2 regions of the Maritalea sp. S77 genome follow, and region 1 is predicted to be linked to the other one. Evidence: riboswitches for the same ligand, from Rfam matches in the RefSeq annotation. Region 1 holds a riboswitch; the other holds the start of a gene.

The links. A riboswitch is a leader RNA that binds a small molecule or an ion and turns the genes downstream of it on or off. The one in region 1 is predicted to bind cobalamin.
Region 2: linked by a shared signal. The riboswitch ahead of cobW (cobalamin biosynthesis protein CobW) and the one ahead of ACP15Y_RS08040 ((2Fe-2S) ferredoxin domain-containing protein) in region 1 are both predicted to bind cobalamin.

The regions. Positions count from the first base shown of each region.
Region 1 is NZ_JBNAGG010000002.1:67,930-78,722, reverse strand. It holds gene ACP15Y_RS08065 (ABC transporter ATP-binding protein) at 1-636, opposite strand, end outside; gene ACP15Y_RS08060 (extracellular solute-binding protein) at 692-1,834, opposite strand; gene ACP15Y_RS08055 (ABC transporter permease) at 1,876-2,664, opposite strand; gene ACP15Y_RS08050 (ABC transporter permease) at 2,664-3,536, opposite strand; gene ACP15Y_RS08045 (LysR family transcriptional regulator) at 3,624-4,583, shown strand; cobalamin riboswitch at 4,648-4,863, shown strand; gene ACP15Y_RS08040 ((2Fe-2S) ferredoxin domain-containing protein) at 4,966-5,712, shown strand; gene ACP15Y_RS08035 (ABC transporter substrate-binding protein) at 5,807-6,748, shown strand; gene ACP15Y_RS08030 (FecCD family ABC transporter permease) at 6,750-7,760, shown strand; gene ACP15Y_RS08025 (ABC transporter ATP-binding protein) at 7,750-8,523, shown strand; gene ACP15Y_RS08020 (universal stress protein) at 8,559-8,990, opposite strand; gene ACP15Y_RS08015 (TRAP transporter permease) at 8,990-10,793, opposite strand, start outside.
Region 2 is NZ_JBNAGG010000001.1:1,528,836-1,539,628, reverse strand. It holds gene ACP15Y_RS07460 (TRAP transporter large permease) at 1-790, shown strand, start outside; gene mnmD (tRNA (5-methylaminomethyl-2-thiouridine)(34)-methyltransferase MnmD) at 860-1,570, shown strand; cobalamin riboswitch at 1,593-1,808, shown strand; gene cobW (cobalamin biosynthesis protein CobW) at 1,854-2,903, shown strand; gene cobN (cobaltochelatase subunit CobN) at 2,903-6,616, shown strand; gene cobO (cob(I)yrinic acid a,c-diamide adenosyltransferase) at 6,613-7,242, shown strand; gene ACP15Y_RS07435 (ornithine cyclodeaminase family protein) at 7,265-8,161, shown strand; gene ACP15Y_RS07430 (GNAT family N-acetyltransferase) at 8,236-8,529, shown strand; gene ACP15Y_RS07425 (rhodanese-like domain-containing protein) at 8,544-8,936, shown strand; gene ACP15Y_RS07420 (Lrp/AsnC family transcriptional regulator) at 9,242-9,727, opposite strand; gene ACP15Y_RS07415 (indolepyruvate ferredoxin oxidoreductase family protein) at 9,841-10,793, shown strand, end outside.

The sequences.
Region 1 (10,793 bases):
GCGCCCATCGCGCATCACCACAATATTGTCGGACATGGCCAACGCCTCGCCCTGATCGTGGGTCACAAAAACGGTCGTCACCCCAAGTTTTTCTTGAATATTCTTAAGCTCAACCCGCATATCTTCGCGCAAATTTGCATCCAGCGCGGAAAGCGGTTCGTCCAACAGCAACACGTCTGGCTCAATCACAATTGCACGCGCCAACGCGATACGTTGCTGTTGCCCACCCGAAAGCTGCGAGGGATAGCGATCGCCCATATGCGGCAATTGCACCAGCTCCATCGCGGCTTTTACTTTTTCTTCCACCTGCGCCTTCGGCACATTGCGATATTTCAGGCCAAATGCGACATTTTCGAAAATCGTCTTGTGCGGAAAAAGCGCATAGCTTTGAAAAACAATGCCCAAATTCCGCTTATGAATTGGCACGGTATTGACCCGCTGACCCTTCACCAAAATGTCGCCTTCAGTTGGGTCCAACAACCCAGCAATCATGCGCAATGTTGTGGTTTTGCCGCAGCCAGATGGTCCCAACAGCGTCAAAAAGCTCCCCTGCTCGATTTCCAAATCAAGCGGATGCACGGCTGTGAAGGTGCCAAATCTCTTTACAATTTTGTCTAAAGTTACGGCGGTGCTCATGATGATCTATCCAGTGCAAAAATGGTGGGCAGCGCACCGCCCACCATATTGAAAATTAATAGCCTTTTTGAACGCGTCCAAAGGTTTTGGACCACTCAGCTTCGTTGCCATTCCAGTAATCTGGGTTCGCAAAGGTCAAACCATCCAACTTGCCTGTTGCGTCAAACGCTGGCAGCGTTGGGATTTTTGAACCCAAATCAACTTTTGATGGATCAAGCGCTGGCGGATAGTTTTGCGCTTCCGCAACAGCAATTGATGTTTCAGGTGCCAGCATAAAGTTGAGCAATTCCTCAACTTCCGCCATTGGCGAACCTTTCATCACGAACAAGCATTCCTGCCAACCAAAGCCATTTGGCGGATCGTAATAGCCAATATCATGACCTTGCTCTTGCAACGCATAAATCCGGCCTGACCAACCTTCAGTGACGTAGATTTCCTCTTCCGCCAAAAGGCTCATCAATTCAGCACCTGAACCCCAATATTTCAAAGCCAGATCGCGGTGCTGGCGAATAGCATCCCAAACCGCATCCATATCTTGGATATTGTTCGGGTCTTGGTCTGTTTGCAGCGCGCCATACCAAATGCGGGTACGCCAATCGCTCCAACCGCCAATTTTGCCTTTATATTTCTCGTTGAGGAGAATGCGAGCACCTTGCTCTTTCATCTCCTCGTCAGAAATATATTTACGGTTATAGGCCAAGCCTGTGGTGCCATAATCATACGGCACGCATGACAATTGATCGCCAGAAACTGTACGATAAACATCAACAAGTTTCGGAATAACAATATCCAAGTTTGGGATATTGTCGCGGTTCAATGAAGATGAGAAACCAAGATTGTGGTAGCGGGCATAGTCAAAAACACCAGACAAGTGCGCAATGTTATATTCGCCTTCTTGCGCGGTTTTCACCCGAGCGAGATATTCGTCGCCACTGCCGAAAGTGCCATCGACCACTTCAACACCAGTCTTTTTGGTGTATGGATCAAACGCTTTCGCGCGGAACGCTTCTGAAACAACGCCGCCCCAACCATCAAACCGCACTTGGCTTACATCTTGAGCAAACGCCATGTTACTAAATGGCATCTGCACGCCATAGGCTGCACCAGCAGCACCCAAAAGGCCAAGAAATTTCCGGCGGCCAATATCGCCATTGCCAAATCTCTCTCTTAGCCGTTCATATCTTTTTGTATCGTCCATTCTATCCTCCCTAGGTGGTATTCGATTCAAAAAACGTGACGCTATCTGTTGCGTCGCGCGGCAGACCAGCGGGCCACCGCAATGCCAATCAATGGCAAACCTGTTGTCAGCATGATCATCACAGCCCCCAGCGCATTGATCTCCGGTGAAATGGAGTTGCGCAGCATGGCAAAAATCTGTGTCGGCACGGTCTCAACCCCGCCCGGCTTCCAGAACAATGTGCCAGTGATATCATCAAATGAAATGGTGAAGGCAAAGAGCCCGCCCGCCATCACCGCTGGCATAATCAGCGGCAAGGTGATTTGAAAAAATGCTTGGATTGGTGACGCGCCCAAGCTGCGCGCAGCTTCTTCATAATCCTTCTTCACCGCCACCAAACGCGCCTGCACCACAAGCACCACAAATGGCAGCGTAAAAATTACGTGTCCCATCAACAGCAAAAAGAAGCTTTTTGGAATATTGAGCATTTGCAGGAACAACAGCAGCGAAACCGCCAGCACCACCTCGGGCACCAAAATTGGCGCGATCAACAAAGTGCTGATGCTGTTTTTACCGGGAAAATCATACCGCACCAATGCCAGCGAGGCCAAAACGCCAATGGACGTGGAAATCAGCGCGGTCAATATGCCGAGCGTTAATGAAGTTTGGAATGCCCGGACAATTGCATCATTTTCCCACAAGGCCACGAACCAACGCAAGGAAAGTCCCGTCATCGGAAACGCGCCGAACTGGTTAGCGTTAAAGGCAAGAATAATCACCACCGCCACGGGCAAAAACATGAAGCTATAGACCAGAATGGTCCATGCACGAATAAGGGGCCAACCACGCATTATCCGATCCCCTTTGCAATCTGTCCAAGTCCCATAAAGCGGTTGTAGGTAAGGACCACGGCACCCAACACGACCAGCAGCATCAAGGAAAGAACTGCGCCAAGCGGCCAGTCGAGCTGCGTAATGATGGCTTCAAAGACCAGGTTGGCAAACATGGCATCGGTGGGACCGCCAAGTATAACCGGGGTGATATAGGTGCCTGCGCCAAGCACAAAGCACAACACTGAACCGGCTGCCAAACCTGGAACTGAGAGCGGAAGCGTAACTTCCCAAAATGTTTGCATGGGGTTCGCCCCAAGAGAGTTCGCCGCATCTTCCAACGCGCGATCAATCCCATCGAGGCTCACATATGTGTTAAGGATCATGAAGGGCAGCAAAAAATGCACCAAACCCAAAATGACGGTCGTTTCGTTATAGAGCATTTGGATCGGCTCATCGATCACACCAATTGCCAGCAAAAGCGAATTGAGCGCACCAGACACGCCCAAAATATTTATCCAGCTCATGGTGCGGATAATATAGCTGACCCAGAAAGGCAGCATCAAAAGCAACAGTAGGAACCCACGATTCACACCGCGGGCCCGCGCCACAAAATAGGCAACTGGATAGCCAACAATCGCACACACAATAGTGGTGATGGCGGCGATCCGCACGGTACTGATCAAAATGTCGAGATAAAAGCGATCGGTGAGCGCATCGCGCCAATTTGCAAATGAGAACGCCGCTTCAACGCCCCCAACCGAAGTGCGCAACCAAAATGAATAGACCACGATGAACATGATCGGCACCACCAGCAAAAGAGCAATGGTCACCAGCGCTGGGGAGAGCAGCACCCATGGGGCCCTCTTTTCACTTTGCTCAATTGTTGCCATTAAACTCCTCCGATGGGGTAAGGTTTGGACATACTCAATCATAAATCAAATAGATATTTACAATTCCGATTATTGATTTAATCTATAATGATGGATCGAGACGCCGAAAACCTTGCAAGACACTTGGATTGGAACCTGCTGCGCATGTTCGTGGTGCTGGTCGATGCGCGCTCAATTACACTGGCGGCATCCAAGCTGGGCCTACAACAACCCAGTGTTTCGTCGGCGCTCAAACGGTTGGAAGAAACCTTGGGGCGGCAATTGATCGAACGTGGGCCGGGCAAATTTCGCGTCACCGATGCCGGACAACAGCTATATCGCGAGGCTGTGGATATCAACGGATCAATCCTCCGCCTCTCGACCTTGATGCGCGATATCACTGAAACCGTACAAGGCCATGTCAAAATAGCCATGGCCAGCCATGTTTTGTGCCCGTTTTTCGATGATATCTTGGGGGATTTTCATATCCAACACCCCAAAGCCACAGTGGAAATTATTGTTGGCCCAAGCCATGACGTGATCGAACAGGTGGTCTCGCGTCAAGCCAGCTTCGGCATTTGCCTTGTTTATCACAAGCACCCAAAGCTGCATTACCAACATATGTTCCGCGAACATTTTGGCCTGTATTGCGGCCCCAAACATCCTCTATTTGGCAAACCCGACCTCACCACAAATGATTTGGCGGGCAACAATTGGGTTTCGTTCACCACCGACCAATTGTCCGATGTGCTGCGCCCTGTCACTTTGTTGCGGGCAAAAGCCGCGCCGCAGGATGCAATTGTTGGCTCCTCCGCCAATTTGGAAGAAGTGCGACGCATGATTCTCTCGGGTTTGGGCATTGGCCCCCTGCCCGTTCACGTGGCCAAGCGCGACGTTGAAATGGGTTATTTGCACCGCCTACCGCCCTATCAGGACCCGCCAGAAATCGACGTTTATGTGGTCACCAACCCAGCAACAAAGCTCAATCGTGCCGAGCAACTATTGCTGACTGAGTTGTCCGAACGCATAGAGTCGATCCCGCTCGAAGATCGCATCTTCGGCGGATAGTCTAAACTTATCAACGCCTTAGCCGCTACTCGCCAAAGTGGATTGACAAATTCGGCCTGCTGCTTCTTATTAGAAGACAGATGGTTCCAGGGCGTTCTAACGACAAACTGGATGAAAAGGGAATATGGTGCGATCGACCCAAACAGGGGATCAAGTCCATAGCTGCCCCCGCAACTGTGAGCGGATAGCGATCTGAAGTCACCACTGGCCAAGCGCCGGGAAGGTTCAGACATCGCAACGACCCGCAAGTCAGGAGACCTGCCATCGCATAATGTCAACCATCATCGGGCGGGGTGTCCCGGTAAGGAGTAGCGATGAATATCCTTATGGCCATTGGGCCAATTCAAAATTGCTGTGCCGTACCCACCCTAGGGAGCGGACAATGCAATTTGAAATCTTCCTAGTTAGTGCAAGTTACGTATCAAACCGCAAATTTGCGGCATTAGCAGAAACTTTAAAGGCGGCGAATGATACGCCGTGCGAAGTGGTGCGCCTTGAGCACCAAGGTGACCATATGTTCAATGCGCTGGATCGTGCATTGGCGGACGGCGCGACACGCATCATGCTGCGCCCTATTGGCATTCCGTTTTCGCAAAGTCTGCGCAAATGGGTGCCCAACGCAGCGGCAGACTGGCTCACGCGCCAGCCAGCGGATCAAGTCGAATTGGCCATGGCAGCCGATCTTGATGAAGATCAGGAATTGCTGAAACTGGTGGCCAACCGCCCCTATCGTGCCGATCCCATTGCGCCGAAAATTGATGGCATGAATGGCAAAGGTTGGGATGAGCCGCCTGCCTATGAACATCATTTACTGGTGTGCACTGGCCCACGCTGCCATATGCGTGGCAGTTTTGGGCTGCTCGATCCGCTAAAAGCTGCAGTGCAGCAAGCGGGCCTCAGCTCAAAATGCCTGATTGCCACAACGGGCTGCCTGTTCCCCTGCAACAATGGCCCCGTGGTCGTCCACTATCCCAAGGGAGATTGGTATCAGCTCAACTCGGAACAAGAAGTTGCTCGCTTTGTCGATGATGTGCTGATCCATCAGCGCAACTCACCATTGCGCCTCCCGTTCGCACCGACACCGGCCGAACCGTTGCCCGAGAAAGTAATGCTGCATGCCGACGAGTGAATTCGAGCTCAAAAAATAACAGGCACTTCACACTTGCCGAACAAACAATACGTAATGTAATAACATTACAATAAATCAAATTAAAGACAGAGTTATGATCAAACAAATTGCACTTTCCGCCGTCATCTCCACACTTTTGGCATTGCCAGCATTTGCCGAAACAATTGAATATGAAAGCTGTGGCGTGCCCGTCACTATTGAAAAAGCGCCCACACGTGCCATCACCCTTAACCAGCAGGCCACCGAAGTGATGCTGGCGCTCGGGTTGGAAGATCAAATGGCAGGCACCGCCTATTTGGAAGATGAGATTCCAGCACAATGGCAGGCCGCATATCAAAAAGTACCCGTTATCTCAGACAAATACCCAGCCAAAGAAGTGGTGCTTATTGAAGAACCTGATTTTCTTTTTGCGGGCTTTGTTTCGGCTTTTGCCGAAAAAAATGTCGGCACGCAGGAAGAGTGGAACGAACGCGGCGTCGCCACCTATTTGGTAAATGCCTCCTGCGATCAATATAATCCCAAAAATGTCCCTGTGACGACCGCACCTATCCTCAAAGATATTGAAGTCATCGGCAAAATTTTCGGTGTTGAGGACCGTGCTGCAAAACTTATTGCGGAGACATCAGCCCGCATTGAAAAGGTTCAAACCCTGAATCCAGGCGCGGGTCGTTCGGCATTCTTTTATGACAGTGATGCCGACCCCGTTTACACGGCTGGCTGTTGCGGTGGGCCTGCCCTTTTGATGAGAATTTTGGGGCTAAAAAGCATAACTGAAGACATTGAGGGCCGTTGGGTCAATGTGGGTTGGGAACATGTTGTGCAACATGATCCAGAACTCATTGTGATCAACGATGCCGTATGGTCCACCGCGGCCGAAAAAATAGAGAAGTTGAAAAACGATCCAGTGCTTTCAGATTTGGATGCTGTGAAGAATGAGCGTTTCCTGATCATTCCATTTTCACAAACAGTGCTGGGCATGCGCTTCACTGATGGCGTGGAAAATCTAGCGCAACAAATCGCAGATCTGGACCAGTAAAATGTTTGCGGCGCGTTACCCTCTACTGACCATCGGCGCCAGCATCGCTTTAATCGCGATGCTGATCGCTGGCGTATTTTGGGGCACCGCGCCAATTCCGTGGCAAGAAAAATTAGCCGTGCTGCTGCGCACACCAGACGCGAAATCCAGCCTCACCGCCATCATTTGGGAGTGGCGTATGCCACGCGTACTCGCATGCGCTTTGGTGGGGGCTGCCCTATCTTTGAGCGGCGCGCTTATTCAAACCGCGTTGCGCAATCCCCTCGCCGATCCCTATTTATTGGGCCTATCCTCCGGTGCCTCGGCCGCGGCAGTTGCCGCCATTATCTGGTTGCCTGCAGGTATAGTTGCGGCGTTCGGCCTGCCCCTAATCGCCTTTCTCGGTGCAGCAGCCGCCTTCGGCTTCACCCTTTTGATGGCCTATAACCGTGAACGGCCCATGGATCGCCTGCTGGTGATCTTGGCGGGTGTCGCTGTCTCTTTGCTGTTTCAATCCTTCACCGCGTTCTTGCTGCACATCTCAGAACCCAACGCCACAAAAACAGCTCTAAATTGGCTAATGGGATCAGCCGCAGGCACCAGCTGGAATGAACTGCCGCTGATCGCCATCGCCACCGCCATCATCGCAGCGATAGCGATGACGCAACACAAACAGCTTGATGCCTTGCTTATGGGCGATGCCCGCGCCACTTCCTTGGGCGTGGCCACCTCTCCGCTGAAGCTCGCCATCTTTCTGGCCACGGCACTTTTGACCGGCTTAAGCGTTTCCATCATGGGCATTGTCGGCTTTGTTGGCCTTATCGTGCCGCATTTGGCGCGGCAGCTTTGCGGTTCAGCGCACAAAAAGCTTCTGCCCTTGGCGATGCTGCTAGGGGCGTTTATCCTCACCTTCACAGATTTGCTGTGTCGCACGCTACTCGCGCCGAGTGAATTGCCACTTGCCGTCCTGCTAGCCCTATTCGCCACGCCGCCATTTATCTTTATTCTGAGGCAAACACGTCATGTTGCATAAAGCCAATATCACCGCTGCCACCAATGTACTCTCGCTCAATCGCGTTGGCTTTGAGATCGGCGGCAAACCTTTGGTGGAAGAGTGCACATTTGATGTGCCCACCGGCAGCTTCTTAGGCCTTCTAGGGCCAAACGGGGCGGGCAAATCATCACTATTGCGTTTGCTCTATCGTGAGAAAAAACCGTCAAGCGGCAGCATTTCTGCTTTTGGCGCGCCACTGGAAAGCTGGAGCCGCAGAGCATTTGCCGCAAAGGTGGGCACCGTGCTGCAAGAAAAAGCGCAACTGGCCGGGCTCACCATTGAGCAGGTTGTCGCCCTTGGGCTTTTCCCACTAAATTGCCCCAAATCAGACGAGCGGAAACGCGTTCAAGACGCCCTTGAGTTGGTTGAACTGTGGGACCGTCGTGAAGAGAATGCCGGCTATCTTTCTGGTGGCGAGCAACAGCGACTATTTTTCGCGCAAGTGCTGGCGCTCGATCCTGATATCTATTTGCTAGACGAGCCCAACAACCATTTGGATATCTATTTCCAAATACGTCTGCTGGATCACATTAAGGCCAAAGGCAAAACTGTCATCGCGTCATTTCATGACATCAATCTCGCTGCCCGCTATTGCGACAATGCAGTGTTGATGCATGAAGCAAAAATGGTCGCAACTGGCTCGCTAGCGACAGTGCTTTCGCCCGAACGATTAGAGCGCGTCTACCGCGTCAACGCCCGGTTTGCCGATAGTGCCATCGCAATAAACGCGCCCGTAGTTTAAGCGCAAACTGTTCAGCCTACAAAGAACCGCTAATGCTAGCGCACCACATAAACTGAACAGGTAGAGTGGCGCACTACGCGCGCCGCATTTGGCCCCAACAAAAAGTCGCGGAAATCGGGCTTGTGTGCGCCGATCACGATGAGGTCTGTGCCCGCTTTATTGGCCGTGCGCAAAATCTCTTCATACGCATTGCCAACAGAAACGATATGCCGCACCTCTTTATTGGCTTCCGCCCCCACGACACTCTCAGTGACTTCAATCAAATGATTGTGCACGGCTTCTTTGACCTTCTTGGTGTGGTCAGCATCAAAATAGCTGCCCACAACACTCATGCCATAGTCGGGCACCACTGTAATCACATCAAGGCGCGCATTATCCATCTTTGCCAAACGGAAAGCTTCTTCCAAAATGTGTTTTTCGTCTTTGGGCCGATTTATGTCGACCGCACAAAGGACTGATTTACTCATTATGCATTCGCCTCCCTCAACGATTTTGCACGACGTGATTGCAAGAATGCGACAAACGCCAAGAGAATAAATGTTGGGATAAACATCAATTCTTGCGGCAATTGTTGCACGCGCACTTTCGCTTCCTTAAGCGTCACAGGTTGATCGCCATAGAAATCAAAGTCGCTCATCTTGTCAAAATATGGTGTGCCGGGGAACGGTTCTTCCATCAGCAAATTGTCGCCATCTTCCATGAACGCCAATCCAAGTGCATCAAGGCGCTCATCAGCGGTTGCCCCTTCAGTGAAGGTCAACACCAGCGTGCGTTCTTTCGGCTCGCCCGTATCAAAGTCTGGGCCGCTCACCACAATCCGCATTTCTTTATCCGCATCAACAGAACCCACTGTTTCGCTAAAGGCAGCAGGTGCCACATCGCGATAAGGAGGTTGGATTTGATCCATAATGAAATCGGGGCGGAACAATGCAAAGGCAATCAAGATCAATGCAAGGCTTTCCCAAATCCGGCTCTTAGTGAGGAACCAGCCCATGGTACCCGCGGTGAAGACCAATATGGCTATGGTCGCCACCACAAAGACGATTATGCCCTGCCACCATGTCACATCGATCAACAACAGATCTGTGTTGAAGATGAAGAAGAAGGGCAGTGCCACTGTCCGCAATGAATAGAAGAACGCGATGAAGCCCGTGCGGATGGCATCGCCACCCGAAACAGCCGCAGCTGCAAAACTGGCCAGCCCCACCGGGGGCGTCACGTCCGCCATGATCCCGAAATAGAACACAAATAAGTGGACGGCGATCAAAGGCACAATCAAACCAGATTGCGCACCCAGCTCAACAACTACGCCAGCCATCAAGCTGGACACCACAATATAGTTCGCGGTGGTCGGCAAGCCCATCCCGAGGATAAGCGATAGCAAACCTACAAAGACCAACATCAAGATCAGATTGCCGCCGGAGATCAGCTCAACCAAATCAGCCATCACTTGGCCAATACCGGTCAGCGTCACGGTGCCAACAATGATGCCCGCAGTCGCTGTTGCCAGACCGATGCCGATCATATTGCGCGCGCCTTCGATCAAACCAGCAACCAGGTCCATGACGCCCAATTTGACCTTCTCACCATAATCGCCCGCATTGCGGAACATGGCTTTCAACGGCCGCTGCGTCAGCAAAATAACGAACAATAGTGAGGTTGCCCAAAAGGCAGAAAGGCCCGGTGATTTTTGCTCGATCATCAAGAAGTAAACCAGCACAACAATCGGCAACAGATAATAGAGGCCAGCTTTATAGATCTCCGCAATTTCAGGCAGTTCTACAACTTCTGCATTTGGATCATCTGGTTCCAGATCATCTGTTTTTGACGCCAGCCAAACCAATGCCACATAGGCAAGGAACAGCATAAGAGCCAAAATCCAGCCTGAGTTTTCAGGCACCAAAGCTGTCACCCAGCGCACCGGATATTGCACACCATAACAAAGCGCTGCAAAGCCCGCGAAGAACGCAGCCATGCCACCAATAGTGCGGCCAACAGAAACTACTTTATTGCCCAAAGTCGGCATGTTGCGTTTCACCGCTTCGAGGTGAACGATGTAAACCAACGCAATGTAAGAGATTGCCGCTGGCAAGAAGGCATGGGTAATCACTTCCACATAGGAAATGCCCACATATTCCACCATCAAAAAGGCAGCAGCGCCCATAACCGGAGGCATGATTTGCCCGTTCACTGATGACGCTACTTCAACCGAACCGGCTTGCTCGCTGGAGAAACCAACGCGCTTCATCAAAGGAATGGTGAACGTACCC
Region 2 (10,793 bases), on a different contig from region 1:
CATCGGCCGCCTGTTTATGGCTGGCGTGCTGCCCGGCATTTTGCTCACCACCATGTTTTTGCTGGCGATTGCGGTGATCACCTTTATTTGGCCGGAAGAGGGGCCGCGCGGACCGCAATTCACCACCAAAGAAAAACTTGCAAGCTTGTTTCGGGCCACTGGCATTGGCGGCATCGTGTTGATCACCATTGGCGGCATTTACACGGGGTTGTTCACTCCGGTCGAAGCGGCGGGCGTCGGCGCATTCTTTGCGTTGGTGATGTTGATCGTTCGGCGCAAATGTACGTGGGCCACGCTTTACGATGTCAGCGCCGAAACGCTTAAAACAACTGGCATGGCGTTTTTCATTCTGGTGGGCGCCAACGTGTTCGCGCCGTTCGTCGCGCTCTCCCATCTGCCCGCCACCATCGCGGCGGCTATGGCTGGGTTGGCATTGGGCACCTATGGCACCTTGGCGCTCATTCTGTTGGGCTATGTGATTTTGGGCATGTTCATTGAAGGGCTTTCCCTCTTGGTGATCACTTTGCCCATCGTGTTCCCGCTGGTGGTCGGGCTGGGTTTCGATCCCATTTGGCTCGGGGTTGTGATGGTGATCGTTTTGGAAATGGGGCTGATCTCACCTCCAGTTGGCGTCAATGTGTTCATTGTGAAAAGCGTGGTGCAAGATGTGAAAATCGAAACCATCTTTGCAGGCATTATGCCCTTCTGGCTCGCCATGATCGCTACTTTGGCGTTGATTGTCATCTTCCCAGAAATAGCGCTAATGCTGCCCAATGCGATGTTTGATTAGCCCTTTTCTTATCGTGCGATAAATCCTAAAACACCCGGTGTTACAGCCGGGTGTTTTGCGGAGAAAAGAATGGCAAAGCCAACATCACCAGATTTGGAATGGCACGAAAATGACATGCCGTTTTCTCCCGAATTTGGCGATCATTTCTATTCCCACGCCGATGGGCGGTTAGAATGTGATTATGTTTTTATCCAATCCAATAATATTCTAGATCGTTGGACGCAGAAGGATCAATTCGCAATCGGCGAACTTGGCTTCGGCACGGGACTAAACTTTCTCGAAACGTGGCGGCAGTGGCGCGAAGTGCGCGGCGAGGGCCAAATACTTCAATTCATCTCATTTGAACTCTACCCCATGACTGCAGACCAAATTGAGCGCGCGCTCCAACCATGGCCCATGTTGGCTGATCTGCGCGACATTATGTTGAGCCATTGGGATCAAATTGCAGTTGGCCATGCGGTGGAAATTGAACCGGGCATTGTGCTTCAGCTCCAAATCGGTGACGTCACTCAAACCTTGCCCAATTGGCAGGGTACAGCAGACGCATGGTATTTGGACGGTTTCGCCCCGGCCAAAAATCCAGCCATGTGGGGTGAAGAGTTGATGCAGGCGCTCGCAGCGCACACGCATCCTAATGGAACGTTTGCCACTTACACGGCCGCAGGATGGGTCCGCCGCAATTTGCAGGCGGCGGGTTTCGAAGTGATCCGCAAAAAGGGTCATGCGGGCAAACGGCAGATGATGTGCGGCACTTTGGGCGGCGCTCAATTGAATGATTGACGCTTCCGGCTGCACATGCAATTCATAAGGTTCACGCGACGGTCTTATGGGTGCAAAAGCACCTCATAAGTGAAAAGGGAACATGGTGAGTTCGACCCAATTCGGGGAACGAATCCAAGGCTGCCCCCGCAACTGTAAGCGATAAGATCGCAACCAATTTGCCACTGAAATTTCGGGAAGGCTGGTTGAGATCGTTCGAATCGCGAGCCAGGAGACCTGCCATCGCCAACATAACTCGAATGCCGTCGGGTGGACGGTGAGGCAAATGCCTCAAGGAGCAAAAATGAAAAAGATTCCAGCAACGGTGATCACCGGTTTTCTTGGCGCGGGCAAAACGACCCTTGTGCGCCATGTGTTGAACAATGCCAAAGGCAAGCGCATTGCGTTGATCATCAATGAATTTGGCGATGTCGGCGTTGACCGTGATGTGCTGCAAGGCTGTGGCGATGAAGCGTGTAGCGAAACCGATATGGTCGAGCTGGCAAATGGCTGCATTTGCTGCACCGTGGCCGAAGATTTTATCCCAACGATCACCGCGCTACTGCAAAGCGACAATCGCCCGGATCACATCGTGATTGAAACCTCCGGCTTGGCGCTGCCACAACCGCTTGTGCGCGCCTTCAATTGGCCAGAGATCAAAGCCGATGTCACCGTCGATGGCGTGGTCACTGTAGCAGATGCGTCGGCTCTCGCAGCGGGCCGTTTTGCGTCGAACGAAGCAGCGGTAGATGCCCAGCGCAAGCAAGACGAAATGCTCGACCATGAGACCCCGTTGGGCGAACTGTTCGAAGATCAATTGATCTGTGCCGATTTGGTGTTGCTCAACAAATCCGACCTTGTGTCAGCAGAAGATTTGGAAAAAGTCGAAGCCGCCATCCGCAAAGAATTGCGTGAGGGCGTGAAGCTGGTGCGCACCCAAAAGGGTGAGATTGATATGGCCGCCTTGCTCGGCATTGAAGCCGAGAGCGAATTGGATATGGATGGGCGTAAGTCTCACCATGAACACCATCATGAGGGTGAAGATCACCATCACGAACATGATGATTTTGACAGCTTCTCCATCCGCCTGCCTGCTGCCGCAGACAAGGTGCAGTTGGGCAATGCGATCAGCAATGTGATCAAGGATTTCGACATTCTGCGCCTCAAAGGCTTCGCTGCGATCAAGGACGCACCGGCACGGCTTTCCGTTCAGGCAGTCGGTCCGCGCGTCGACACCTATTTTGATCGGCCTTGGACCAGCGACGAGAAAAAACAAACCTCGCTGGTGGTGATCGGCCAGTCTCCTCTGGACCGTGCAGCAATTTCAGAACGGCTCGAAAAAGCCTTTTCCTGATGCATTTATTATCAGCCCAAGCTGGGGCCATCCAGCAAGAGGGGGAGGCGATTGACTTAGGCCAATCGCCTGCGCCGCTGCTCATCCTGTCCGCCGCCGATAGCGAACTGGCGGCCTTTGCAGGCGCGGTAGATGCGCAAGGCGCTAACGATGTGCGCCTCGCCAACACCATGCGCTTGAGCCACAATTACTCCATCGACCTCTGGCTCGATGACACGGCGCAACACGCCAAATTGATCGTGGTGCGCGTGCTCGGTGGCCGCGCCTATTGGACCTATGGCGTAGATCAGCTCGCTGCCCTGTGTGCCGATCGCGGCATCGAACTGGCGCTTTTGCCCGGCGATGCCAATCCGGACCCGGATTTGAAAAGCCGCTCGACCATCGATGGCGAGATTTACGAACAACTGCATCAAGCCTTTATCGCGGGCGGCGCACAAAATCTAAGCGCTTTGCTCACTTATCTGCGCCACCGCGCCAAAGGCGAAACAGCAGTATTGCCCACACCGCAACCCGCCCCCAATGCCGCTATCTGGCACGAGCGGCATTTGGTCAGCAATCTCGATGAAATCACCGTCGACCCCGCTGCAAAATATGCCCCCATTATCGCCTATCGCGCCCTGATGGATGGTGGCAATCTGCGCCCCATTGAGCGCATGGCGAGAGCATTGCATAAGGAAGGGCTCACCCCGCTGATCTTGCTGGTGACCAGCTTGAAACAGGCGGAACCCGTGCAGTTTGCCCAAAAGCTGTTCCAACGGTTCGACCCGCAAGTGATCCTAAACGCCACTGGCTTCGCCTTGGGCATCAATGATCTCAGCGAAGAAGACAATCCCTTCGCCCGAACCGATGCGCCGATTCTGCAATTGGTGCAGGCGGGACGCGCTGAAGAGGTGTGGCAGGAAGATATTCAAGGGCTGAATGCCAAAGACTTGGCGATGCAAATTGTGTTGCCGGAGCTAGATGGTCGCGCGGGCAATATCCTGATCGCCCACAAGGCACAAAACATCTGGCACGATGCCAGCGAGTGCCCGCTCTCGGTCAACGAACCCCATATTTCCGGCATCGATGCCGCCGCCAAGCTGGCGAAAAATTGGGGCACCTTGCGACAAAAGCAAGTCGCCGAGCGCAAGGTCGGCATTGTCTTGGCCAACTATCCGATCCGTGATGGCCGCTTGGCCAATGGCGTCGGCTATGACGCCCCGGCCTCAACGTTCAATATTTTGCAGTTTTTGCAAGAGGCGGGATATGCCCTCGATCATTTACCCGAAAGCGGCAATGCACTGATCGAAATGCTGCAAAATGGCCCCACAAATGCCGCCCCAAAACGCGGCACCAGCCAGGCGACTATAACTCTAGAAAATTATAGAAAACTCTATGAAATTCTGCCTGAAACTCTAAAAAATTCTATTGAGGAAAGATGGGGAACTCCAGAAACTGACCCCTTCTTCCGCGACGATCATTTTGAGCTGCCCGCCATCCAATTTGGCCACGCCGCCATCCTGATCCAACCCGCCCGTGGCTATGATCTGGATGAAGAGGCGATCTATCACGATCCCGATCTGGTGCCGCCTCATGGTTACCTCGCTGGCTACTTTTGGCTGAAGCACCAATTCGCAGCGGACGCGCTGATCCATAATGGCAAGCATGGCAATCTGGAATGGCTGCCGGGCAAAGCCGTCGCGCTTTCTGACGAATGTTACCCGCACATGCTGTGGGCGCAACTGCCCCACTTTTACCCCTTCATCGTCAACGATCCGGGCGAGGGGACCCAAGCCAAACGCCGCACCGGCGCGGTGATCATCGACCATTTGACACCGCCGCTCACTCGCGCCGAAACCTATGGCCCGCTCAAAGATCTGGAAGCGCTGGCGGACGAGTTTTACAACGCTTCCGGCATGGATCAACGCCGCATCAAAGACTTGAAGCAGCGTATTTTTGACCTGTGCGCAGACACCGGCCTGGCCGCCGATATGGGGCTGGGTGATGCGCAGGATGACGATGCGTTACAGACCATCGACACCTTTTTGTGCGAACTGAAAGAGGCGCAAATTCGTGATGGACTGCATATACTTGGCCAAGCGCCAGAGGGGCGATTGAAGCACGATCTGCTGGTGGCGCTCACCCGTGTACCGCGCGGCAGCGAGCGCGATCAGGACCACTCCATCATCCGCGCTCTGGCCGATGATTTAGGCCTTGGGTTCGATCCCTTATCGGCCGAGCTGGACAAAGAATGGACCGGCCCGCGTCCGGCAATTTTGCAATCCCAACTGGACGAGACTTGGCGACATACGGGCCATACGGTGGAACGGCTGGAGCAACTGGCGCATGCGCTGGTGGCAGGCGAGGCAGCGCCGGACGAAGACTGGACCGCCACCCGCACCATCCTCCACCATATCCAAACCGATATTGCGCCCAAACTTGACCAGTCCGGCGCATTGGAAAAAGCCAATCTGCTGCGCGGGTTAGACGGTAAATTTGTGCCCCCGGGCCCGTCCGGCGCACCGACGCGCGGGCGGTTGGATGTGCTGCCCACGGGTCGCAATTTCTATTCGCTCGACAACCGCGCGGTGCCCACGCAGACCGCATGGGAACTGGGCGTAAAGTCAGCCGAAAATCTAGTCACCCGCCATTTTCAGGATCATGGGCTTTATCTCAAATCCATCGTTCTGTCGGTGTGGGGCACCGCCAACATGCGCACGGGCGGCGATGATATTGCCCAAGCGCTGGCGCTGATCGGGGCCAAACCGAAATGGGATTTCGGCTCCACCCGCGTCAGCGGTTATGAGATTATCCCGCTGGCCAAAATGAACCGCCCCCGCGTGGATGTCACCCTGCGCATTTCGGGCTTTTTCCGCGATGCCTTCCCGGCGCAGATCGACCTGTTTGACCGCGCCATCCGCGCCATTGGGGCGCTGGATGAGCCGGAAGACATGAACCCGATTGCCGCCCGTATGCGCAGCGATGCGCTGGAGCTGATGCAAAAGGGGCGTGACGAAGACGCTGCCGCGATGGAAGCGGGGTACCGCATCTTTGGCTCTAAACCCGGCAGCTACGGCGCCGGACTGCAAGGCATTATGGATTCAGGCCGCTGGAACGAGCTGGGCGACATTGCCGAAACCTTCCTTAATTGGGGGCAATATGCCTATGGCACCAAAGCCAATGGCACCGTGGCCCGCAGCGCACTGATCAACCGACTGAAAAACATTGATGCCGTGGTGCACAACCAGGACAATCGCGAGCATGACCTCTTGGACAGTGATGATTATTACCAGTTTGAAGGCGGCCTAAGCGCCACCGCCAAACATTTGCAAGGCGAGGCCCCTGCCAATTATCACAATGATCATTCACGCCCGGAGCGCCCGGTGGCCAAAACGCTCGAGGAAGAAATCGCCAAGGTGATGCGTTCCCGCGTGGTGAACCCGAAATGGATCAATGGCGTGATGCGCCATGGCTACAAAGGCGCGTTCGAAATCATCGCCACCACCGATTATATGTACGCCTTTGCCGCCACCACAGGCGCGGTAAAGTCGCACCATTTTGATCTGGCTTTTGAAGCCTTTGTGCTCAATGATGAGGTACGCGATTTTATTCAGGCCAACAATAAATATGGCTATGATGAGTTGATTGATAAATTTAACGAGGCGGCGCGGCGCGGTTTCTGGTCGCCAAAACGCAATTCGGTTTACGCATTTCTCGATGGAGGGAACGGATGAGCAAAAAAACTGATAATATGACAGAAGAAGAATTGAACGCCCGCCACGCGGAAAAAATGAAAAAGAAAAAGGCGGCGCGCGACAAAATCATCGCCACCAAAACCATCGAAAAAGGCCTCACCATCGTCCACACCGGCAAGGGCAAAGGCAAATCCACCGCCGCCTTCGGCATGGTGTTTCGCGCCCTGGGCAACGGCATGAAAGTGGCCGTGGTGCAATTTGTAAAAGGCAAATGGGGCACCGGCGAACGCAATGTGCTCGATAAATTCCCCGATCAAGTGTCCCTCGCCACCATGGGCGAAGGCTTCACCTGGGAAACCCAAGATCGCCAACGCGACATCGACGCCGCCCGCGCCGCGTGGGAACAGGCCAAAACATTCATCATGGACAATGAGCATGACATGGTCCTCTGCGACGAGCTGAACATTGTGCTACGCTATGACTATCTGCCCATCGAAGAAGTGCTGGAAGTCCTTGAGCAAAAACCAGAAATGAAGCACGTGATCATCACCGGCCGAAACGCCAAAGATGAACTTATCGAAGCCGCCGATCTGGTTACCGATATGACGCAAGTGAAGCACCCGTTCCGCTCTGGCGTGAAGGCGCAAGTGGGGATTGAGTTTTAAGCCAACATTCGAGGCAACGGACATGCGCATTCTGACAGAAGAAGAACTGAACAAAGTGCCTATGTCTATCTTGGTGGAGGCCGTGCAAGCCCAAATCGAGGCAGATGCCAAAGGGCGCGCTGTAGCGCCGCCGCGTCATCATGTGGATTTTGGCGAAGGTGGGCTGACCTTTACCTGCGGTGGCAATGACGCATTGGCCGGGTTTCGCGTGTATGATACCTTTCCGAAGACCGATGGCGTAGATGAAGATCAGGTCGTGATCGCATTTGACCGCGCACGTGCAAAACTGAAGGGCCTGTTTATTGGCGAGCGGTTGGGTGCCCTGCGCACGGGATGTTTGGGCGGTGTCGCCGCTGCGCTGATGACGCCCGATGAGCCGATCAAGAAACTAGGTTTGATCGGCACAGGTGTGCAGGCCGAAACGCAGTTATTGGCCATCGCCGCTGTGCGCAAAATCGAGCAAGTTTTCACCTTTAGCCGCAACGCGGAAAAGCGTTCAGCTTTCGCGCAACGTATGGCGGCGCAACTTGGCATTCCGGTTCACGCAGCGGATAATGCACAAACAGCTGTGGAGGGGGCAGAGTTTGTCGTGTTGGCCACCAATTCTGCCAAGCCAGTGATCAAAACTGCGTGGCTGGCCACTGGGGCGCATATCAACACGCTGGGACCAAAATTCAAAGATCGCCACGAATTGCCGCTGGATATTTTGCAGCGCGTTCGCACTTGCGCATCCGATAGCCCACAGCAAATTGCGGCCCAAGGCGAAAATCATATGTTCCACGGGCAGGCGCTGAATATTCAACATCTGGGCGATTATCAAGACGCGTATGGCGCCGGGGATTTATCTCTATTTTTGTCGGCAGGCTTGGCAGGCACCGAAGTTGCGCTTCTGTCCGCCGCCATTGATGCTTTGGCATAAAACAAATGTGATGCAACGTCTGCAGCGCCCATGCGTTAGGGTGTTGAACAGACACACCGTTTAAGGAGATCACCATGGCCGAATTAGAATATGATGTGCAGTTTGAGCAATCTGGCAATCGTGGCCGCTTTTTTATCAATCTTGGCGGTGGGCATGAGGCAGAAATGACCTTTCATGATCGCGATGGCACCTTCGTTGTTGACCACACTGGCGTGCCCAAGCCCTTCGAAGGCAAGGGGATTGCCCTTGAATTGGTGAAGGCTGGCGTTCAATATGCCCGGGAACATGATAAGAAAATTCAGCCCGTGTGCCCCTATGTGGTGATGCAATTTAAGCGCCATAAAGACTGGGACGACATCGCGGCCTAGCGAAGGAATTCGGCATGAGTTCGGCGATGGATTTGGTGAATGCCGCCACAGCAGAAATCGAAACATTATCTGTTGACGCAGCCAAAGCAGCGGTGGATGTGGGTGACGCACTTTTCATCGATTTACGCGATATTCGCGAGCTTAATCGAGAAGGGCGCATTGCTGGCGCAGTACACGTACCGCGCGGCTTATTGGAGTTTTGGATAGACCCGACCTCGCCCTATCATAAGCCAGAACTTTCAACTGATAAAAAGCTGATCTTCTTCTGCGCCGCCGGCTGGCGCTCGGCCCTTGCCACCAAAACGGTCAAAGATATGGGACATACCAATGTTGCCCATATGGAGGGTGGCTTTGGTGCATGGCGGGACGCTGAAGGCGAGATTATCGCGCCGAAAGATAAGGTTTAGCGGATAAAGAAACCGAGAGACTTCCACGTCATTGCAAGACTTGATCTTGCAATCCATTTGAGTCGTCAACTTGTGGAAAGGCTGGCGAGAAACCACTATTGCTTCGACAAGTGGAAAGTTGAATTGGACCCCAAGATCAAGTCTTGGAGTGACGTCCGAAGGGTGGGCCAATTTCGCGGGAAATACTAAAATCAGGCACCCATGGCGGGGGTGCCGGGGACGGGAGCGCAGCGACCGGTGGCGGCAAGAAAAAGAGGGGGTCGGGGACGGGAGCGAAGCGACTGGTGGCGGCGCGGAAAAAAGCCTCACCCCTTCTTCACAACCGCTGGAATGGCCTTTTGAAACTTGATCTTGTCCATCACCACCTGGCTGTAGGTTTTGGAAATGAACGGCTGGCGCATCAGGCTGTTGCGGACGAAGCGGTGGAACGCGCGCATGTCGGTGGCCAGCACTTTCAGCACATAATCATATTCGCCTGTGGTGGCGTAGCATTCTAAAATCTCGGGAATGGATTCCACGAGATGGATAAATTGCTCGATATAGTCATCGCTGTGCCGCTGCAGGCTGACCTGCAGCAAAATGGTTTCCTGATAGCCCATTTTTTCTGGGGAGACGGTGAGGCCATAGCCTTGAATAACGCCCGCTTCCTCAAGCGCATTGATACGCCGCCAAACCGAGGAAACAGAGCTGCCCACCTGATTGGCGATCTCTTGGTTGGAGATGCGACTATTCTTTTGCAACAGCTCGAGTATCTTTCCATCAATTTGATCTATTTTGAGTGAGTTATTCAAAATTTAGCTCCAAGGCGAAAAGATTGTGCAAATTTGACCTTAATCACCTGCAAATCTGATCAGCTTTGTCAAGTAAAATAGGCGATAATGCCTCCTGATTAGAGGGGGACATAATGGATTTAACAACGCTTGATCGCGATATTTTTGCTTATCCTGATTATGAATTGCGCCACGGCATGGTGCGCGAGCGGGTCTTTTTGTCTGGCACCGATGTTCTGGTGCGTATTCCTGTTGAACAGGCCAAACTCGACGCGGCCAATAATCTCAATACGGCGGGCTTTATTTCCGGCTATCGCGGCTCCCCCCTCGGTGCCTATGACCAGGCCCTGGGCAAAGCCAAAAAAGTGCTCGATGAGCACAACATCGATTTTCTCCCCGCCATTAACGAGGACTTGGCCGCTACCTCTCTCATCGGCACGCAGGAAGTGGCCAGCGATCCGGAAAAAACGGTCGATGGCGTGTTTGGCATCTGGTACGGCAAGGGCCCCGGCGTTGATCGATCTGGCGATGCCTTGAAGCACGGCAACGCCCTCGGCGCCTCCAAACATGGCGGCGTGATCGCCTTTTTCGGCGACGATCATGGCTGCGTTTCCTCTTCCATGCCGCACCAGTCGGATCAGGCGGGCGAGCATTATATGATGCCTGTGCTGCACCCGGCCGGTGTCGCCGATTATATCCCCTTTGGCCTTTATGGCTTTGCCGCCTCCCGTTACACGGGCGCATGGATCGGGTTCAAAACCATCTCCGAAGTGCTGGAAAGCAGCGCCGCCATCGAAGTGCCGGAACCACGTCAATTCAAAGTGCCGAAGGATTACTCTCCGCCGCCTTTCGGCTTAAACCATGACCCCGCCACAAGCTTTGGTCCGGTGCTGGAGCAAAAGCTGCTCGCCCGACTGGATGCGATGCGCGCTTTCGCCAAAGCCAACCCGATTGACGAAGTGGCATTTGGTGCCAAACAGCCCAAAATCGCCATCGTTGCCGTGGGCAAAGCTTTTGCTGATTTGATGCAGACCCTGCGCGATCTGGACATCAGCGAAACCAAAGCCAAGCGCATGGGGCTTGGGGT